Linked DNA regions of Lentimicrobium sp. L6. The protein of the gene in region 1 interacts with the protein of each later gene in a pairwise test. Links are inferred from orthologs where the notes say so. Each region holds a gene or a part of one and is shown in the gene's direction. Other genes may lie near its edges.

The links.
Region 2: the proteins of HNS38_RS18090 (region 1) and def interact in binary tests that used the Escherichia coli proteins (3 or more experiments, as listed by UniProt). The link is inferred for Lentimicrobium sp. L6 from one-to-one orthologs.

What each region holds. Positions count from the first base shown.
Region 1 is NZ_JABKCA010000096.1:1,776-13,271, reverse strand. The notes cover bases 8,377-11,329. They hold HNS38_RS18090 (aspartate-semialdehyde dehydrogenase), read left to right. Parts: upstream 8,377-9,333; coding sequence 9,334-10,326; downstream 10,327-11,329. Other genes in these bases: ribF (riboflavin biosynthesis protein RibF), read left to right, coding at 10,336-11,292; HNS38_RS18095 (lamin tail domain-containing protein), read right to left, coding at 8,377-9,267. In the rest of the region: HNS38_RS18125 (T9SS type A sorting domain-containing protein), read right to left, coding at 1-814; HNS38_RS18120 (T9SS type A sorting domain-containing protein), read right to left, coding at 1,000-2,895; HNS38_RS18115 (arsenate reductase family protein), read right to left, coding at 3,006-3,374; HNS38_RS18110 (exodeoxyribonuclease III), read right to left, coding at 3,371-4,138; HNS38_RS18105 (IPExxxVDY family protein), read left to right, coding at 4,295-4,834; isoprenoid biosynthesis glyoxalase ElbB, read left to right, coding at 4,848-5,498; more of HNS38_RS18095, read right to left, coding at 5,881-8,376.
Region 2 is NZ_JABKCA010000063.1:18,989-30,396, reverse strand. The notes cover bases 3,210-6,074. They hold def (peptide deformylase), read left to right. Parts: upstream 3,210-4,288; coding sequence 4,289-4,861; downstream 4,862-6,074. Other genes in these bases: xseA (exodeoxyribonuclease VII large subunit), read left to right, coding at 6,023-6,074; HNS38_RS15100 (alpha/beta hydrolase), read right to left, coding at 4,934-5,815; ruvX (Holliday junction resolvase RuvX), read left to right, coding at 3,870-4,286; HNS38_RS15115 (T9SS type A sorting domain-containing protein), read right to left, coding at 3,210-3,707. Outside these bases: HNS38_RS15130 (L-threonylcarbamoyladenylate synthase), read right to left, coding at 1-123; HNS38_RS15125 (glycosyltransferase family 9 protein), read right to left, coding at 113-1,108; HNS38_RS15120 (2,3,4,5-tetrahydropyridine-2,6-dicarboxylate N-succinyltransferase), read right to left, coding at 1,197-2,015; more of HNS38_RS15115, read right to left, coding at 2,145-3,209; more of xseA, read left to right, coding at 6,075-7,456; xseB (exodeoxyribonuclease VII small subunit), read left to right, coding at 7,459-7,659; membrane protein insertion efficiency factor YidD, read left to right, coding at 7,965-8,216; HNS38_RS15080 (class I SAM-dependent methyltransferase), read left to right, coding at 8,213-9,277; sucD (succinate--CoA ligase subunit alpha), read left to right, coding at 9,423-10,292; argF (ornithine carbamoyltransferase), read left to right, coding at 10,498-11,408. UniProt on the Escherichia coli protein: Removes the formyl group from the N-terminal Met of newly synthesized proteins. Requires at least a dipeptide for an efficient rate of reaction. N-terminal L-methionine is a prerequisite for activity but the enzyme has broad specificity at other positions.

The sequences.
Region 1 (11,496 bases):
CAAAGGTCCAGAAATTAAATGTAGTTCCATCAGTTCTCAAAGCTAAATCAACAGGAACATCAACCACATCCCAATCGAAGCCAGAACTATTAAATTCAGCATACCAAGCAGCAATATTCATTTCTGTAGAATAACCAGAACCATTGTCTTGGTATTTAGAATCTACAATATGCGCCACTCCATCAGAACAAACTTGTAAACCATTACGAATAATCTGACTTCCAGACCAAGAAGGATCTACGGGCACTATTTCGTGTGTTAAATCTTGCCCATTAACTTTAGAAGAAGCGAAGTAATTATGAGTCCAAGCGGCGTTAAACACACCACCTGCTGAAACAAGAAAAGCTTCATTAGGATCTGTATTTCCATCAGGATTATAAATCACTCCAGAAGGGTATCTACAAGGATCATCTGTATTCATCATCCAAGTATCAGCCCAAGTGCTACCGCCATCTGTTGATGTAGCCATAATAATATTACCACTGTTTAAGGCTTCGGGATAGGTAGCGGGGTCTGTTCTAAAAGTAAAAGCATAAGCCCCTAAGTCATTATTATAATCTAAATACCTCTGTTCTTCTAAAAGTACTGAATATATATTAGCAGATTTTCCGATATAAACACGCTCTACAGATTGTGTACCTTTCCAGTTAAAATCGGAAGCAACTACAGGAGGTGTTTGAGTTGGACTCATTGGTAAATCAATCTTATTTCTTGAATTTACCATTTTCGTGGATTTTTTAGCCTCTTTTTTTTCATCGGCCATAGCACCGAAAGAAAGACTTAGAGCTAAACTAAAAAGTAAAAAATTTTTCATAGCATTAATAATTTAAGATTAAGTATTTGTTGAATAGCAAATTTAAGTATTTTTCTTAAACAACTCAAGTTAGCCTTAGTTAGTGAATTACATATAGATAAGTATACAAAAAGGCATAAAAAAAGAGCCTGAAAAATCAGGCTCTTTAAATCTAAATATTTTAATCTTGTGGATTTCTTCGACGATTATTCCACTATCATTTTCTTAGATACACTTTCGTTACCAATAGTTACAGTGTAGAAGTAAACACCAGACTGTAAATCTCTAGCTGGTAATTCAACTTTCATCGTGTTATTGATAACACCTGCATTCATTGAATAAACAGTTTGTCCCATTAAATTACTTACTTCAATCATAACTGGAGCAGAAACTGCACTAGTTAATTCAATAGTTGTAGAACCTGTGAATGGATTAGGATTGTTCTGACTAACTGCGATATTAGAAACCGCTTCTAATTGATTCAAACCAACAGTCCAAGGAAATTTAACACCTTTCACAAAACTATGAGTAGTTGGAGTTAGCTCATCACCTGTACCAAACTCAGCAGGGCTAACAGATGTAGTCACAGGAATATGAACAAAATTATCAGCAATTCTACTTACCTGACCCACATTGATAAAGTAATAGAACCCAGCATATAAATCATCAGCAGTAAAGTTAGTTACAGGAAAATCATTGAAATCACCGTCAATCATTCTACCTGCCGCTTTAATATTTGGAGCACCATTCTCTCCACCGAAAGCTTCAACATCTTCTGTATCAGTCCAAACAGCAAAAACAGCAGAACCATCAGCAGTTCTAGAAGCACGTAATCTTGTACCCCAACCGGCTGCTCCACCTAATGCATTGGCCCCATCTGTTGGTACATCATCAGTCATCACAGAGTCAACAAAAATTACATTTTGAACACCACTTTCGTTTAATTCAATATTGTAAATATAGTTTAAGTTGTTAGTATAAGAGTAACCTAAAGAATCAATATGAGTAGAGAAAGTACCTGTAGCTTTTACAAATAATTGTAATTCACCATTGGCATCAACAATACCATCAAGCTCAGTACACTGTGGCCACATTGGACCTTCAAGAGCATTTGTTGCCCAAATATACTCAGACATTACTTCATTATCTTCCAATTCAATTTCGATTTCATCCCAGCTTTCACCTGCATCTGTTGTCACAAATACAATAGGTTGGTAACCATTTTCGATATCAGCAGAAACACCAATCATCCACATATAACCAATAGAACCATCGTTAGACCAAGTAGAACCGAAAGTCCAGAAGTTAAAAGTAGTACCATCAGTTCTCATTTTAAGGTCAACAGGAACATCAACAGATTCCCAATCGAAAGTAGAACCATTATATTCACCATTCCAAACATTTAAGTTCATCTCGGTAGAATAACCAGAACCATTATCTTGGTATTTTGAACCCATAATATGAACAAAACCATCATTAGTGGCCTGCATACCTTGACGAATCAATTGGCTTCCAGAATAAGCAGGATCAACTTCAACTAATTGAAGATCTAGATCTGCACCATTAATTTTTGAACTTGAGAAGAAGTTATGCGTCCAAGTACCTGTAGAAACAGGACCAGCACCAACTACTAAAGCTTCAGCAGGATTAGTGTTTCCATCAGGATTATAAACCACACCAGAAGGATATCTTCCACCATCAGCAGTATTAATCAACCAAGTATCAGCCCAAGTATCTCCATCTTGAGAAGTAGCAGAAATAATAGCACCACTATTACCATTTGCACCAGCGTAGGTTGCAGGATCCGTTCTAAAAGTAAAAGAGTATGTTCCAATCTCTTCATTATAATCTAAACCTCTTTGCTCTTCTAAAAGAACAGAATACACATTGGCCGATTTCCCAATATAAACTCTATCAACAGATTTAGTTCCTTTTAAATTCATTTCTGCGGCTACAACAGGAGAAGTTTGAGTAGGATTAACTATCTCAATCTTATTCTTTGTATTTACCGTCTTTGTTGTTTTTTTAGCATCCTTAGTTCCATCGGCCATTGCTCCGAAGGAAAGGCTAAGAGCCAAACCAAAAAGTAATAATTTTTTCATCGCACTTATAATTTAAATTAACATTGTTTATTGTGTGCTCCAAAATTATATGATCTTTATGGCAAAAAGCCTATATTCAAACGGAATGAACTCGTAAATCTCACGTATTTTTATCTAAGTGATTTCTGCAATACGTATTGATTTAGCGTTTCCACATTAGCTTTACTGTTCCCCACAAAAACATGTTTATCATCAATAATCACAGGCCTTTTGAGGAAAGTGTATTCCTGAAGAATATACTTTTTATAGTCTTCTTCACTTAGGTTTACCTCTTTTAATTTCAGGCTTTTATACTTTTGAGATCGACGCGAAAACAGGTCTTCATAGCTCCCTACTAAAGCTTTAATCTCATCTAATTCCTCTTCAGAAATCGCTCTCTTTTTGATGTCAATGACTTCGAAACCTAAGTCTAAAACTCCACTGTTTTTGAGGATTCTTTTACTGGTGTCACAGGTGGAAAGGGTGAATATTTTCTTCATAATGATGCTATTTCCACAAAACTCGGACAGTGGTCTGAGTGTTTTGCGTCGGGTAAAATACCTACATTTTTGATTTGGCTTTTCATGTTTTCGCTAACCATATGGTAATCGATACGCCAGCCTTTATTATTGTTTCGCGCATTGGCTCTATAACTCCACCAAGTGTAATGATGAGGATCTTTATTCAACATCCTAAAGGAATCGATAAAGCCTGTGGCTAGAAATTGCGACATCCATTCTCGCTCCTCAGGCAAGAAACCACTGGTTTTTGCATTGCCTTTAGGGTTGTGAATATCAATGGCTTCATGACAAATATTATAATCTCCAGAAAGAACGAGATTTGGTAAGGTTTTCTTAAGCTCGTTAATATACTCCGTATAATCGCTCAACCACTGCATTTTGAATTCTTGGCGTGCGTCTCCACTACTTCCTGAGGGATGATAAACACTTACTACTGAAAAATCTTCAAAATCAGCACGTATAAAACGGCCTTCAAAATCATACTTTTCAATTCCCATACCAAATTGCACATGCTTAGGTTCTACTTTACTCAGAATAGCTACTCCGCTATATCCTTTCTTTTGTGCAGAAAAGGAATAAGTATGATAACCCAGCTCTGTAAATTCAAAAACCGGTATTTGATCGTCTTGGGCCTTAGTTTCTTGTATACAAACCACATCGGGATTCTCTTCTCTTAACCAATCAAGGAAGCCTTTTTTAACAGCAGCTCGTATTCCATTTACATTATAGGTGATTATCTTCATATAGGTAATTTCTAAGGTTTTTATTGAGGCGCTAATTTCGGTATTTTTTTACAAATGAAAGTATTGCTTATTTGATATCATCCATTTCCTCATTTTTTTAAATTTCATAAGCTACATATGCTTAGGATTATTAACTTTGCTTCAAGATAGCCAAACATGAAAATCAGATTACAAACAACACAACCTACTGACGAAGAGTATCTCATGATTGGGCTATCCTCTTCCCTGAAGGATTATCAGCTATCTTACTATTTAAATAAGCACTTTCAGACCTTTTTTAAGAAAATGCCCGATATCCCATTTTATAATAAGAATGGAGAGATTGGCAAGTTTGCATTTTATCATTTTTATGATGAAGACTTACGTATGGATTATTATCTATTTACCAATAAATCCTCAAAAAACACGGCTGTTTCCGCTTATCCTCATTTTGAATTCTTTGTTTTATTTAAGCTTTCCTCTTATCAAATCCCTGTAAATGAAATTTTAAAAGAGATGAGGAGGGTTCCATATATAAATGCTGCTCTCCAAATTCCACTGCAAAAGCTTAAAAATCTAGATGAATTATTGGAAGATATAGAGCTACATCTATTAACAATTACCAGTGCTCAAAAAAAGTGCGAAGCTCGACAATGGCTATGGCAAAAATGTGTAGCTCAAAATAAAATCGCTAATTTTGAAAATAAATTGATTTAAAAAATAAGATATTATGAAAAAATTTGCAATCATTCTATCGGGATGTGGTGTTTTTGATGGCGCCGAAATCCATGAAGCCACCTTAAGTATGTTAGCCGTGATGATGCACGGAGGAGTCTATGAAATATTTGCACCTGATATTAAACAACATCATGTAATCAATCACATCACTGGTGAAGAGATGGACGAGGAAAGAAATGTGTTGATAGAGTCCGCCAGAATTGCCAGAGGAAAGATCAGCCCCATGAGCGCTTTCCAAGCTGAAGAGTTCGATGCTTTATTGATTCCGGGTGGATTTGGAGCTGCTAAAAACCTCTCCGATTTTGCCTTTAAAGGAGCTGAAGCTGGTGTTTTTATCCAAGTGAAAGATGCCATTCAGGAAATGCATAGAATGGGAAAACCCATTGGAGCCTTATGTATCTCTCCTGCGCTTATTGCCTTAACTTTAGACAATGTAGATTTAACCATAGGAAACGATAAAGCGACCATAGAAGCTCTAGAAGCATTAAATGCACATCATTTAGAAACTTCTCACGGCGAAGTGGTTCACGATAAAGCAGAAAATATTTTTACCACTCCTTGTTATATGCTGGATGCTACTATTCTTGAAATTGCCATTGGTGCCGAGAATATTGTAAAGGCTATGATGGAGAGTATGGAGTAGATTGAGAATAAAACAATTATTACTCTGTGAAACTTTGTGACTCCTCTGTGTGCTTTGTGATATAGCTATTAAACACTATAAAGAATAGAACACGAATAACACGGGTTTAGCGGATTGTCACTGATTAATTATGCCAGCTTTCGAACGCTCCGCTTCTCCCTTTCTCCATCTCCTATACATTGTATTTCCACGCAAAGAAAACGCAAAGAAAAATCGCGAAGCTCGCAAAGTAAACAGAACACATATTATGAAACCCATTTCTAAGGTCTACACATACTCAAACATTGAACCTTGAACTTTGAACTTTAAACCTTAAACCCTGAACTTTAAACCCTAAACCTTGAACCCTCTCCAACTCTCCAGTTCAATAACTCAAAAACCACTACAACTTCCCACCCAAAACAGTAGATAACTTCTCAGATTTTACATTTCCTTCTAAGTCGAAGTATTCAAATAATAAGATATAAATTCCCATATCTGCTTTTTGGCCATTCTCGTCTTCTCCATTCCAATAGTAAGTTCCTTCAGTAGCTAAAAGCTCATTTTTTACTAGGCGATTAACTTGTCTTCCTCGTGCATCATAAACGATTAAATTGAGTTGATAACCTACCTCTTGCATGCGATAATGTATTTGAAGAACATCCTCATAACCATCATTATCAGGCGAAAAAACTTCTGGTTCCAATTCAAAAGCAGATATACTTTCGCCTTCCTCTAAATACTGAGAATTCTGATAGCCTGGAGTTCCATAGTTAACAGAGCTGGCAGCTGAATGCCAATTTGAAGAAGCATTCCCTCCATTCAAACTTATTTTTTCTAAAGAAACTCCTTTGGTATCTTTTAATAAACTGTGATGCATGTCTTCGTTATACTGTAATTCATCAATAATACTGTCCGTGGAGGAGCTTAAATGAAGAAGAATGTGGCCTTCGGAATTGGGGAAATCGGGCAAGCTATTCAGTTGCATGATTTGCTCAGGTTGTTCAGAATAATAGACTTTGAGTACTTGTGTTGGGGATTCGGCATAGGCCATATAATCCATAGGGAATAGCAGAGCGCTTTCCAAATCGGCAATATACCAAGTGGTATCGTATTGATTCACTTTTATTCTCGAAATACTCAGTCCCGCAGTTTCTAGGATTTTCTCAGAAACATTAACCAATTCTATATATTCTCCATCATCAATAGCTGCATCAAAAAGGATTTCATTAAAAACGATATCTCCTTTTTCTATTTCATCGGGAACAGCAAAACTCAAAAACAATCCTCCCGCTGAGCTACCATTACATTCCAATAATCCATCTTGAATTTCTAAGGTATAAACTACCGCATTAGATAGTTCTTCATTTAGACTAAGAATAACGGTATTATATTTAGGTCCTTCTATTTCGCAAGTATTGGGCTGTCCTATGCCCTGATCTATAAAATAACTCTGAGTTTCCGCCAAGCTGATACTGTCCATTTTTTCGCTGAAATAAACTCGTATACTCATTTCACTCAATAGCTCAATTCTCTGAATCCTCAAAGGCTCTATCTCACCCGAAGTTCCATTCACACTATTCAAACTTCCGGGAGTTCCTCCTCTAGCATCTATGCTTTCGCTCCAATTGGGCTGCTCCACACAATATTCCAAAGGATCAATAGCTTCTAAACTCCATCCCCCATCTGATTTATCGTCATCATCAAACCAATCATCGTCATATTCCACCTGATGAATAATACCTCCACCCAGGTTTCGTAATACCAATTGAGTTCCACCATTTGTTAAGGAAAAACTAGATATGGGATAAGTATCTCCAAATTCAGAAAAACTAGCCACAGCATTGGGCTCGCAAACAATCAAATATTCTTGAGGCTCTAATAAATAGCTTTCAAAAGTTTTTATGGTAGAGCCTGTTTGCAGGGTCCAACCCGCTAAATCGATAGGGGCATTGGAAGTATTATAAAGCTCTAAAAACTCATAGGGAGGCAAACCATAAGCGGGTTCCGGATCTGCCAATATCTCATTTATCACTACATCGCCTTCCATCGCAATTTTCGGCACCATAAAATCAATCTCGGCTGGGGTATCCATGAGCTGGCCTGCACAATTTCTAATTTCTCCATCTATTACCAATTGATAATGCTCCCCTATTTCAAATTGGTCTTCGAATACTAAAAACACAGAGCTGCTGGTATCTTTTGCCATGACTTGTTGAACTGGAATTCCCCCAGGGTTCACAATATAATTGGATTTTCTTAAAACATCTTGCAAATCCATTTGTTGGTTGAAGGTCAATAATAAAAGAGGATTATCCACTACTTCTAAACTTGAAGCCTGAGGGAAAGCAGGTGTATCATCATAAATAGAATTCATTTCGCCTGGGCTTCCACCTCGTGCATCTTCTGCCGCTCTCCAATTGATGGCTTGGGAACAAAAGTCGGAAGGGTTAATTTGCTCTAAAGACCATCCTCCATCATCTTTATTGGGATCCAAATACCAATCATCGCTGTATTCTACTTCATGAACCACAATATCCGTTGGGCTTAATAAGCGCAATAACTGTCCCCCATTGGTTAAAGAAAAACTAGAAAAGCCAACACACTCTCCATACGGAGCCAGCAAGGAAATATTACTTTCTTTACAAAGAATAAGATAGGAGTTGGCAGGGATATTGGCTTCCGGAAAGTCTTTTAGTGTCCCTCCTATTTCTAGCTTCCATCCTTGCAAAGTGATTACGGTTGAAGTTCTATTATAAATCTCAAGATACTCTGCATTTGGCAATTGTATTTCTGGAGTTGGGTCTGCCATGATTTCATTAATAACCACATCGAAAGGAGAAACTTCTACTCTGGCAAATGTCTTTACCGTGGGCTCCATCACATTTCCACTTAAATCTTCAATATTTTCTATGATGATTTCATACTCTTGATTCTCCAAAAATTCATTCTCAAATTGCAGAAAGACTTCTGTTTTCCCTTCTGACAAAATTGCAACAACAGGGTTACCAACAGATTGATTCACGTTATAATTTAGCATATTTATAGCAGTCTCTTCCAAAATCATTTCACTAAAACTAATATTTAATTCTTTTGAGGATTCTAATACAACCGCCTCCACCTCCGGCTTTTCAGTATCCACTTCCATATATTGTATCTCTATGTTATCTAAGTAAAATTTAGTGGAATTAGAGCTGGTATATTTACAGAAGTATCCAAAATAAGAAGTAGTGCTGATGCTATTATCATTTCCTTGGCATTCCATTTGAAACTGACCTGTGCTATTAAAATCTGAATAAACGATCCAGTCTCCATTATTCTTGTGAATCACCTTTATTTTAGCCTGAAAAGAGGAAGCCACACTAGCTTCTGTTCCTCTACAAATGGAGGTGATTTCTGTTCCATTTTGTTTAAACAACTCTATGGCATCATCGCTCAAAGACTCTCCAAATTGAAGGAAATATCCATTTAAACTACCGGATAAATCTTGTTGATCGGATGTCAAATAAACCCGAGCATTATTATTAGAGGAAGGACTGAATGAAAGTTTTATAAAAAACTCCCAGCTGGTGCTGTCCATTATGGAGCTGGCAGTGACCAAATATGAGGTATCCGACTGTCCTTCATTATTCAATTGCAATTGAAAATCAGGGTTGACTATGAAATGGCTCTCATCGCCTATCCATGAAGGATTCTGGGTAAAATCACCATCCTCAAAAGTCTCAGAAACTTGGGCATGAATTAGGAAGGAAAGCACTAAGAAAACGATTAGTATAAAATGCTTTTTCATTAGGAAAGTTTTATCATTTATTATCGCAATAAATGTACTAATTTTGCATTTAATAAAGAAATAAATATGAGAATAGCAGTAGTAGGCGTTACGGGAATGGTTGGAGGCGTTATCCTCCAAGTACTAAAAGAAAGTGAATTGGTGATCACAGAATTGATCCCTATTGCTTCGGAAAAATCAGCAGGCAAAGAAATCGTTTTTGATGGCCAGACATTCACTGTTTTAACCATAGAAGAAGGCTTAAAGAAAAACCCTCAGATTGCCATCTTTTCAGCTGGTGGTGCTACTTCTAAAAAATGGGCTCCTGTATTTGTCAAACAAAACTGCTATGTGATTGACAATTCTTCTGCTTGGCGCATGGATAAAGAAATCCCTTTGGTGGTTCCTGAAATCAATACCGCCCAACTAACCAAAGAACATAAACTCATTGCCAATCCAAATTGCTCTACCATACAAATGGTATTGGCTTTGGCTCCACTTCACCAAGCCTATCAATTAAATCGTTTAGTGGTTTCTACTTACCAATCGGTTACTGGCTCTGGCGTTGGCGCTGTTCGGCAATTGCAAGATGAAAGAATTTGTCGTCCTGCTCCAGCTAAATTCTATCCTCACCCTATCGATATGAATTTGATTCCTCATGGTGGCGATTTCTTAGAAAACGACTATACCTCTGAGGAAATGAAACTGGTAGATGAAACTAGAAAAATATTAGGTGACGATAGTATTAGAGTAACCGCCACCGTGGTTCGAGTTCCTGTGATGGGTGGGCATAGCGAAAGCATTAATGCTGAATTCCATCAAGACTTTGAGATAAAAGATGCGGTGGAATTGATGCGAAATTATCCTGGAATCACTATTCAAGATACACCTTTAAATAACGACTATCCCATGCCTAAATTTGCTGAAGGGAAGAATGATGTTTTTGTGGGTCGTATTAGAAAAGACGAAAGCCAAGATAAAACCATGAACATGTGGGTGGTTGCCGATAACCTAAGAAAAGGCGCGGCTACCAATGCTGTTCAAATTGCAGAATATATTACCAAAAACTTCGCTATCTAAATCTTGCCCTTGGAACTCATTAAGGACATAAAAAACTTTCCCAAACTTAGCTATCCTGTGGTTAGTATAGGTAGATTCGATGGTGTGCATATTGGTCATCAGAAATTATTGAAGATATGTAAATCTATAGCCACTGAAAAGCAAGGGCAAGTAGTCATTATCACCTTTGACCCAGGACCAGAGGAAGTTCTTTTTGAAAAAAGCAAGGATGAGGTGAAACTACTCAATACCATAGAAGAAAAGGCCAAGTTGCTGGAGTCTTTTGGAGTGGATTATCTGTTAGTCATCCCTTTTACTGAGGCCTTCTCACATACCACTTCCTTTGATTTTGTGAGGAGTATTTTGGTGGAGCAAATTGGAGTAAAAGAAGTGGTGATGGGCTTCGATAATCAATATGGATATGGCCGTGATGGTGATTTTCTCTTGATGAATAAATTTGCCGATAAATATGGTTTCTTAGTGAATGAAGTGCCCATGGAGGATATTCACAAATTGGGCATTAGTTCTGTTAGAATCCGTAAATACCTCACCGAAGGAAATATTCCTGCTGCTAATAAATTCTTGGGCTATAAATATCAAATGTCGGGCTTGGTGGTTCAAGGGAATCAAATTGGTCGTACTTTAGGTTTCCCCACAGCCAATATGGATGTTAAGGATAAGTATCGCCACAAGCTCATGCCGGCTGGTGTTTATGTGGTAGAGATTAAAATAGGCGAAGAGCATTTTTATGGCATGGCCAATATCGGATATCGTCCAACCATTAGATTAGAAAAACATGACCTCAGTTCCGAAGTCAATATCTTTAATTTCAATAGAGATATTTATGGGAAACATATCACCATGTGTTTTTTAGAGAAAATTAGAGAAGAAGAGAAGTTTGATGGCTTAGAAACGCTAAAAAAACAATTGACTTCGGACAAAGAAAAGGCATGCCTGATGATGGAGCGATTTACGGATTGTAAGTAAAGAGTTTGCTTTCCACCCTAAAATCTTGTTAATCTAGCTTTTAAACCTATTAAGCTCTCAATATTTAAGATTCCACGCGAAGAAAACGCAAAGGAAGAACACGCCAAAAGCGCAAATGGATTCACGCCTCGACCACAAGGAGAGGATTAAAGCCCTGAGAAGGGGGAATAAAAACTTCTCAAGCTCTTAGGTTTTCACCCTCTC
Region 2 (11,408 bases), on another replicon or contig:
AATTTTAGAAACAGCTTTATTATTAGTAGCATCACAACCTATTCCCCAAACAGTATCTGTTGGATAAAGAATAGTTCCACCCTTTTTCAATACTTCGATGGCTTTTTTAATATCAGTTTGCATCTTGAATTCGATTTAATAGTTGTTCCGTATCAATATTTAATCCACATTTAAAATGTCCTTCAGGACAAGATTGATGACCATGAATACCACAAGGGCGACACTTTAATGTTTCTTTGGTTTCGATAATTACAGCATCCTCAGAAAGAGGACCAAAACCAAAGCTAGCAACAGTGCTGCAATATAAAGTTGTAGTCTTGGCATTTACAGAGGAGGCTATATGTTGAGCTGCGGAATCATTTACAAAATTCATCAAAGCATCTTTCATTAATGTTGCAGACTCCACAAAAGATAATTTTCCAGCAAAATTCATGGCATTTACATAGCCACTTTCTTTAATTAATTGATTACAAAGACTGCTGTCATCTGGTCCTCCAAGAAAATAAACATGAAGATGGTGAGGGAGTGCTTTCAAAAGCTCCACCCATTTTTCATAAGGATATTGCTTAGTGAACCAAAGGCTTGCAGGCGTAATTGTAATATAAGGTTTGGTTTTATGAATAGACATTTTAGCATTATCCTTTTTAGTAGGGTAAAGCTTTGGAAGTGCAGGCTCCTCATCAGTAAGGTGATTAATTAACTGATGATTTCTATTGATCTCATGCCAATCTTCTTTGTATTCATGAGGAAAGGATTTGGAGAAGAAAAGGGAGAGCGGATTTTTTTTAAAACCATAGGTTTTTTTTGCTCCAGAAAACAAAGTAACCATTCCACTACTAAAAAAACGCTGTAAATTGAAAACGGCATCATATTTCTCATTCTGAATCTGAAAGATAATAGTCAACAAGTTTTTATATTTGTCTTTTTTCTTATCCCAAATAAACAATTCATTAATATTCATATTGCCATAAAAAACACCTTCATTACCTTTTTTAATTAAATAATCAATTTGGCAAGAAGAGTCTGTAGCTCTCAGTTTCTCAGCAATAGAAGTGGATAATATCACATCTCCAATGCTGGCAGTTTGTATGACAAGGTATTTTTTCATCTCCATATTAAAGATACAAAATTACAATATTCGCTCAACGATTTTCATTGAGAAATTAAAGAATGAATATAAATAAGTATTTGAATTCCTAAACAGCTACACCATAGTCGCGTAGCGCATTGTTTAAGCTGGTTTTTAAGTCTGTAGATGGTTTTCTTTTACCAATAATCATGGCACAAGGCACTTGAAATTCTCCTGCAGGGAACTTTTTAGTATAACTTCCGGGTATAACAACCGATCTTTCAGGTATTACTCCTGTATATTCTTTTGGTTGGTCTCCAGTAACATCTATAATTTTAGTAGACTTAGTAATCACCACATTTGCACCAAGAACTGCTTCTTTTTCAATTTTCACACCTTCTACAACAATACAACGAGAACCAATGAAGCAATCATCCTCAATAATTACTGGTGCGGCTTGGATAGGCTCTAATACACCACCAATTCCAACACCACCACTCAAGTGAACATTTTTTCCAATTTGAGCACAGCTTCCAACTGTAGCCCAAGTATCCACCATGGTTCCGCTACCCACATAAGCGCCAATATTCACATAACTTGGCATCATAATAACACCTGGAGCTACAAAGGAACCATAACGAGCAATAGCATGAGGAACCACTCTTACATTAAGCTCTTTATAATTGGTTTTTAAAGCTATTTTATCATGAAATTCAAATGGACCCACTTCTATGGTTTCCATTTTCTGAATAGGAAAATAGAGGATGACTCCCTTTTTAACCCACTCGTTAACTTTCCATTCTCCATTTACGGGTTCTGCTGTTCGAAGTTCTCCTTTATCAAGAAGCTCTATTAAATCTCTGATGGCTTTTTGAGTAGCCTCCTCCGATAATAATTCCTTATTATCCCAAGCTTTCTCTATAGTGTTTCTTAGTTCTGTGTACATGATCAAAATTTAGGCTGCAAAATTAGGATATTTCCTAATTCTACAGCCCATAATTCAAAAAAGAAGATGTTATTAAAATGTGATTTTACAAAATATCTCCACGTGCTTAAGATGGCGATAGTGATAACATCAGTTATTGAGGATAAAGTGACCTGAGGAGATAAACGCTTTATCAGACTCAATGTGGTATAAATAAACTCCGTTTCCGAAGCGATTTAAGTCTATTTTAAATTGTTGTTGGTTTATTGTTTCCTGGTGTATGATTTGCCCGAATGGATTGATAATGTATAGCTTGGCATCAATCATCTCTTCAAAATCAATATTGATTATTCCTTGGCTTGGGTTTGGATACACTGAAACCAAATTATCTGGTATGTTTTCAATACCTCCAATAAAATCAACACAACCATCTCTTTGATCTATGTCAATCAAATCGATTTCAATAGCAATATTTGTACTTATTCCTCCGCCTTCAATGATATATTCGGTGCTCAATTGTTGTAATTCGAAATCTTCTGAATAACCTTCGTAAGAGCCTTCAGTACAATCAATCCCATTTCCTTCATCGTCCATTTGAATAAGCCCAATAGTTTCGTACGGGGGGGGGGGTGCGCTTTTCACACCCATTAAGGGGCCATTGCCAATAGCTAAAAGTTTGTTTTGCTCTTTGAATTGTATATCAATAATCGGCAAAAACACGTTTCCATTAATAATAGCTTCGGCGTTTAAATCTGTTTTTATAAAACCGCCTATTCCATTTGTGTGAATAAAGAGTAATTCATTTTGATTGTTAATGTGGAGCTTTCTTTTAATCCCATAACCAATATCATAATATCCAGAACCGATTATTTCTTTTGCAGATACCACATTACCTAAAGAGTCCGTCTTCATTAAGATACTATTCATGTCATTATTCATCAATGTATAGTATTCATCATTATAAATGAGAACATCTTCAATTTCATAGTGATAACCTAAAGTAGGATTTTTATAACCATAGCACCAATTGATTTCTCCTGTATTAGAGAGCTCTGCTAATAAAGCTGTGGTTTTAGTTTCGTTTTCATTTTTATAATGTCCAGTGATGATAAAATTACCGTTTTCATTTTGAATAGCAGATAAACCTTTACTTAAAGCTGTACCAAAACGAATGATTCTTGACCATTCTAGACTACCATTTTTAGTGATTTTCACCACAGATAATTGTTTATAGGCGCTACTAGAAAAGTCATGTTCTCCTGTTAAGATAAATCCACTATCCGCAGTTTCGCTAACATTTACCAATCCACCTAAATTATTGGTTTTTGTCCAAAGTAATACCCCATTTCTATCCATTTTCGCAAAGAAAGCATCTTGATTGCTATTGTTTTGATTTAAAATACTCCCAAGTATAAACTGACAAGAATCAAGAGTACTAATTATATTGATAAGCCTAGGTTCATGGTTATTATCTACCTGTGCAATCGTTTTTGTCCAAATAGGGTCTCCAAAATCATCTATTTTCATAACAAAGGACTTATGGATGCCAAAGTATTCACCAATAATAAAGGTTTTATTATCAAATGACTGGCTAGATGAATACGCTTGTGTACTAATATCCCCAGCAGCCCATAATACTTTGGAATAGGGGCTGATTTGAGCCGTGCTGGAAATAGCAATAAGTGATAAAATGAAAGTGTATAATTTATTCATGTTACGAGCATTTAATAAGCAGAAATACAGAATTAACCAGCTGTATAGACTGATAGACTTTAAAAAGGTCAAAATAGTTGCGTGATTTATCAAATTATTATCAAATCTTATGTTTTTAACTATAGTGTTGAGTTACATATTTATTAAATTTGCAACCTGAAAATGAGTAGAATATTAGCTATAGACTTTGGTCAAAAGAAATCGGGAATAGCGGTTACCGATGAACTTCAAATGATTGCCAGTCCACTGACCACAGTGGCTTCCTCTAAACTTATTGACTTTTTACTGGATTATACTCAAAAGAACGAGGTCAGTATAATGGTGGTAGGTGAACCAAAGACTATGGATAATAAAGCTAGTGACTCCACTAAATATATTGCACCTTTTGTAGGGCGTTTGAAAAAGGCTTTTCCAAATATTCAAATCGATAGAATGGATGAGCGATTTACAAGTAGAATGGCATTTCAAGCTATGATAGATGGTGGTTTAGGAAAAAAGGCCCGGCGAAACAAAGAATTAGTGGATACCATTAGTGCTTCTCTTATTTTGCAATCGTATATGGAATTTAAAAAGATTTAATCATGATATTACCTATAGTAGCCTACGGGCATCCTGTTTTAAAGAAAATGTCTGTTGACATTGATAAAGATTATCCTGAGCTTGAACAGCTTCTTGAAAATATGTTTGAAACCATGTATGCCACTAATGGTGTAGGTCTAGCTGCGCCACAAATTGGTAAAAACCTACGTTTATTTGTATTGGATGCTACACCTTTTAAAGAGGAGTATCCTGAAGCTATTGAAGGAAAAAAGGTCATGATTAATGTCCATATTGTTGAGCAAGAAGGCGAGGAGTGGAGCTTTGAAGAAGGTTGTTTGTCAGTTCCAGATATTCATGAAGCAGTGATGCGTCAACCTAGAATAAAAATCCAGTATTTGGATGAAAATTGGGAAAAGCATGAAGAATGGATTGATGGAATTATGGCTAGAATTATGCAACATGAATATGACCATATTGATGGGAAAATATTTACTGAGCATTTGAGCTCTATGCGTAAGGTATTATTAAAAAGAAAACTAAATGATATCAGTACTGGGAATATTGATGTGAAATACAGAATGGTTTTTCCGAAAGCGAAAAAAGGAAGACGATAGAATATAGCAAAATATTAAAAAGGTGGAAATATTAAATATCTCCACCTTTTTTTTATCCTTAAAATAGGAATTTTATTGATTGTGACTTTCTAACCAGTTATATATAGTCTTTGCTAAACTAATTCTTTTATCAGAAAAGGAATGGTCACATGCATCTAATACTATCATGTTTTCCTGAGTCATATTCTGATGAAAACTTATAAAAGTAGACTGCTCTCTGTCAGTGCTAAATATTTTGAGAATAGATTTAGGGTTGTTTTTTAATGAGTTGTCTAGGTTCATCCTTGCATTTGACATCGCATCATTTACAAAGCTCTCCCCAGAAACCAAATTTATACAAGGTCTTTGTTCTAAATTAGTAATGTATTTTATTCTTTGCTTGTCGATTTTATGATTCAAAACATAATAGCCACTCCAAGGGTCTAATGCAATCACTCCTTTAATGCCTTTTATTTCTTCAAGAGCTATAAGAGCTATATCACCACCCATGCTATGACCCAAAAGGTAAATCTCCTCTGTATTTATTCTCCATTTCTTTGAGTTTTGAATTAAATACTCATACACATCCTTTGTATCTTGCAAACTTTGAGAATAGCTAAAATAACCATTATTACCCCATGTTCCTGAATAGGAAAAGAATACGCTGTTATAGCCATTTCTTCTTAATGCTTGACCAATATCCTCATTTTTTTCAAACCCAGGGTTACCATGTAGAAATATAACTGTAGGTTTTGTGCTTTTGCCAGTAGTTAGTAAGATTCTGGCTGCTAGTTTATTATCTGACGGTATTATTATTGGAATACTTAAAGGAGCAGCATCTCTATTGAACTCGTTTGGGTCGCTAAACTGAAATGTTTCAGTTGGGGTTTCTTGATTTTGAGTATCCTCTTTATCTCTACAAGAAGTGATAATGAGGAGGCTAGATAATAATAAAACCCATAATCTAATTTTCATAAGTCTTGATGTTTAATGCCTTAATATGTGCGATTGCAAAAGCTCATTGCAATTTCAAATATAGAAAATTTAATTACTTATACACTAAAATATTCAAAAAATTGAATTCCACACTAAGCAGAAGGTTTTGCCTAAAATATTCTTCCCAAAAAACTCTAATATTTATATTCTATAGAAGCTTTTACTATTTTTGTAGAAAATATCTCCATGCCAGAGCAACAGAATTATAGCCTTTCCGATTTAATGAGTGAATTACAAATGGTGATTCGTTCCTCTTTCGACCATTCTTATTGGGTGGTTGCTGAATTGGCGAATGTTTCTGGTTCTGCTCGTGGACATATGTATTTGGAGTTGGTGGAGAAATCGAATCATCAGATTATCGCCAAGGCAAGAGCTAATCTTTGGAGTTCTCGTAGGCAACAAATCATGCGTGCTTTTGAGGATGTGACTAAAGAAACTGTAAAAACTGGAATGAAGGTGCTCCTTCAATTAAGTGTTGATTTCCATCCCGTTTATGGCCTAAGTTTTCAGGTTTTAGATATTGATCCATCCTATTCTTTGGGTGAGTTAGAGCGCCAGAAACAAGAAACCATCAAGCGATTACAAGATGAGGATTTATTTGATTTTAATAAGCAATATGTTTTACCATCAGTATTGCAGAACATTGCTATTATTTCATCGGAATCTGCTGCCGGTTATCAGGATTTTATGAATCAATTGGAGCAGAATGTAAATGGCTATCAGTTTAATGTAAAGTTATATCCGGCTGTTATGCAGGGTGATAAAGCTCCTGAATCCATTGTTTTAGCTTTGGAAAAATTAGAAGCTACTGGTATAGAATATGATGCTTTGGTAATCATTAGAGGAGGAGGCTCCAATTTAGATTTGGCTTGTTTTGATGACTATAGTTTAAATGCACGTTTGGCTCAATCTTACTTTCCAATACTAAGTGGAATAGGCCATGAGCGTGACCAATCGGTAACGGATATGATTGCTCATACTCGTTTGAAAACACCAACAGCAGTAGCAGAATATATCATCCAGCATAATTTTGACTTTGAAAACCAAGTAAAGGGTTTGTTTTCTTTTGTGATGGAATTCACTCAAGACCATATTGCAGAGCGGAAGTATCAGCTAGAAAAAGGCTCCTCAAGAATGGCAAAGGCAAGTTTTGAGTTACTTCAATCTGAGAAATCAGAAATACGAGAACTTAGCTTTTCTGCCAATCAATCTACCATGGAATTAATTCATCAATACAAAAGTCAAATTCAGCAATTTAAGAATGATGTTTTATATTTATCTAAGTCTTCTATTAAGGATCAGGACGCTATTGTTGGGCATCAAAAGAGAACTGTTGAATTGGTAGCTAAGGATTTTATTCATAGAGAAAGTACAGGTTTATATCCATCAAAACAATTAATACATTATGTTTTATTAAATATTGATAAAGAGCATAATAAGTTAGATTATATAAAGCAACTGATTAAGGTATCGAAGCCTGAGAATCTTTTAAAAAGAGGATTCAGTATTACCCGTCAGAATGGAAAAGCGATAACGAATTCAGCCTTTTTAGAGGAGGGTATAGAAATAGAAACCCAATTAGCAGACGGAAGCATCAAAAGTAAAATTATCAAATCATAATTATGGCAAAGAAACTAACATACGAGTCCGCTTTAAGCGAATTACAACATATAGTATCCGAGATAGAAGGAGAAGGAATTGGTATTGATGAGTTGTCAAAAAAGGTAAAACGAGCTGCTGAGTTACTGAAGTTTTGCCAAACTAAATTACGTCAGACTGAGAATGATGTGAATGAGATTCTAGGGCAATTTGAGGAAGATTAATACCATTTAGTTAACAACTAACAGTTAACAGTGAATAATGAGGATTAATGTGTAATTACTGAATACAAATGCGTTAGTTTGCCTTATCCTATCGATAAATACTCTGATTTAATAAGGTTTTGAAAACTAGACTCATAATGTGGTTGGGTTGAGCTGGATAATATGCTAATCAATCATTCGATCATTCATTCAGGCATTCCCTCATTGAATCATTCATTTAATATTAAAACAACTGCGAATAATTTTTTACATTTGCGAAAAGATAAGCATTGAAGGTAGATTGGAGTAAAATAGCGGTAGAAGGAATGAGTTTACCCATTCATTTTTATAGATATGTCATTTCTCCACTTTTGCCAGCAAGTTGTAGGCATATTCCCACTTGTTCTGAATATAGTCTTCAAGCATTAAAAAAACATGGAATTATAGAAGGGTCAGTGCTGGCAGCCAATAGAATATCCAGATGTCATCCATGGGGAACTAGAGGTTACGACCCTGTTCCTGTGATTATTATTAAAGTAACATACAAATCAAAACAAGTAGAAAATAGACTACAATGAGAAACTTTGGTTCAGATAAATTATCAGCATTAGATGCTAAATTCGAAGCTCAAAAAATAGCTTTTGGTCCTATCGCCTTTCAAGCAGTTCGCGTGATGCGAGATTTAGGTATATTAAAAAAAGTAGAGGAGTCTCGTAAAAAAGGCATCCTCGTTGAAGATATTTCAGAAGAATTAAAACTATCAAAATATAGTGTTCAAGTATTACTCGATGCTGGTATTAGCTGCGGTGTGGTGATGCAAAAAGATGATAAATTCATCCTGACTAAAACAGGGTATTTTATTCTTAACGATCCGCTTACCGAAGCCAATATGGACTTTGTTCAGGATGTTAACTATCAAGGATTCTATAACTTAGAGGATTCTGTAATAAATGGAAAACCAGAAGGGTTAAAAGTATTTGGAAAATGGAAAACCATTTATGAAGGACTTTCTTCTTTACCTGAAAAAGTTCAGGATTCATGGTTTAAATTTGATCATTATTATTCCGATTTGGTTTTTCCATTAGTCATGCCACTAATATTTGCTGATAAACCAAAGCACTTATTAGATATTGGAGGAAATACTGGTAAATTTAGTATCAAAGCCGCTCAGTATAATCCAGATGTAAAAATTACCATCCTTGATCTACCAGGCCAACTTAATGTCGCTTATCAAAATATTGAAAGTGTTGATTTATCGGATAGAATAGATGGTTTCCCCATTGACTTATTAAACCCCAAAAACGCTTATCCTAATAATGCAGATGCCATTTGGATGAGCCAGTTTTTAGATTGCTTCTCTGAGGAGGAAATCACTCATCTTTTATCTAGAGCTTTCGATGCTTTAGTTCCAGGTGGAATCCTTTATATCAATGAAACCTATTGGGATCGTCAGAAATATGTGGCTAGTAGCTATAGTTTAAATATGACAAGTTTATACTTCACTGCTTTGGCTAACGGAAATAGCAGAATGTATCACAGTGATGATATGATTCGTTTGGTAAAAAAGGTAGGCTTCGAAATAGCTGAAGATATTGATGGTTTAGGAGTGAGTCATACCCTTTTGAAATGTAAAAAGTAGTATTGGAATACCCGAATAGGGCAAAAGGTATTTTATTCTATATAAATAAATAATATTGAGGATTAGAAATCTAGGAAAATTCCTTTTGATATGGGAAAATCTTTTAACTTTGAATCCTCTAAAAAACAAAAAACCTAATAACAAAATGAGCATACTCGTTAATAAAGATTCTAAAATCATCGTTCAGGGATTTACAGGAACGGAAGGTACTTTTCATGCAACCCAAATGATAGAGTACGGAACTAATGTAGTCGGTGGAGTCACACCTGGTAAAGGTGGACAAACTCATCTCAACAAACCTGTTTTTAATACGGTTGCAGAAGCTGTAGAAAAAGCGGGAGCAAATGTATCTTTAATCTTTGTACCGCCAGCATTTGCTGCTGATGCTGTAATGGAAGCTGCCAGCGCTGGTATCGAAGTCATCGTTTGTATTACAGAAGGAATTCCAACTTCTGATATGGTGAAGGTTAAAGAATACCTAACAGATAAGAATAGCCGTTTAATTGGCCCTAACTGTCCTGGAATTATTACTCCTGGTGAAGCTAAAGTTGGTATCATGCCAGCCTTTATTCATCAACCAGGTAAAGTGGGTGTAGTTAGTCGTTCTGGTACATTGACTTATGAAGCTGTTGATCAGTTAACAAAAGCAGGTTTGGGACAAACTACTGCAATTGGTATTGGTGGAGACCCTATAATCGGAACAACTACAAAAGATGCCATGGAACTATTCATGAACGATCCTGAAACAAAAGGAATTGTGATGATTGGTGAAATTGGTGGTGGAATGGAAGCCGAAGCTGCTCGTTATGTGAAAGAATTTGGTAATAAGCCTGTTGTTGGTTTTATTGCTGGTGCTACCGCTCCTAAAGGTAGAACCATGGGGCATGCCGGTGCAATCATTGGTGGAGTAGAGGATACTGCTGAAGCCAAAAAAGCGATCATGGTGGATTGTGGTATTCATGTGGTTGATAGTCCAGCCGATATTGGCACAAAAATGAAAGAATTATTGGGGTAAAATAGACTTTGAATTTATATATCATCAATTATATAATAAGTGAAACTCTGTTTTTTAATTAAAACGGAGTTTTTTTTTGAGAAAGCCAAAATACTTCTCAATATATCCTCCGAAAATAATACTTTTGCCCCTAGAAATTTGAAGACCAATTTAAGGCGTTTAAATGGTCATCAAATGATTTATAAACTTTTTTAAATATAAAATTATGGCTTACAACTTAAGAAACCGTAACTTTTTGAAATTATCAGATTTCAGCCCAAAAGAAATCAAATTTCTCCTTGATTTATCAATGGATTTGAAAAAGGCTAAATATGCCGGAACAGAGACACAGACACTAAAAGGCAAAAATATAGCTTTAATTTTTGAGAAAGCTTCTACCAGAACTCGTTGTGCTTTTGAAGTAGCAGTTCATGACCAAGGTGGAACAGTAACCTATTTAGGCCCTTCCGGTTCGCAAATTGGTAAAAAAGAATCTATGAAAGATACTGCTCGCGTTTTAGGACGTATGTATGATGGTATTGAATATCGTGGATTTGGACAAGATATAGTTGAAGAATTAGGTGCTCATGCTGGTGTTCCTGTTTGGAATGGATTAACTACTGAGTTTCACCCTACACAAATTCTTGCTGACTTCCTCACCATGATGGAACATAGTGATAAGCCACTTCACGAAGTTACTTTCGCTTATGTTGGTGATGCCCAAAATAATATGGGTAATTCATTAATGATTGGTGCTGCTAAAATGGGAATGAAATTCCGTTCTGTTGCTCCAAAAAGCGTTCAACCAACTGATGTACTAGTTGCTCAAGCTAAAGAAATAGCTGCTGAAACTGGTGCTGAAATCATCGTTACTGATAACGTTGAAGAAGGTGTTAAAGGATGTGATTTTATTTATACTGATGTATGGGTAAGTATGGGTGAGCCAGACGAGGTTTGGAAAACACGTATTGAGTTATTAAAGCCTTACCAAGTGAATAAAGCCATGATGGATGCTACTGGAAACCCAAAGTGTAAATTCATGCATTGTCTTCCAGCTTTCCACAACCGTCAGACAACTGTTGGAGAAGAGATTTTCCAAAAATTCGGTATCGATGGTATGGAGGTAAACGAAGAAGT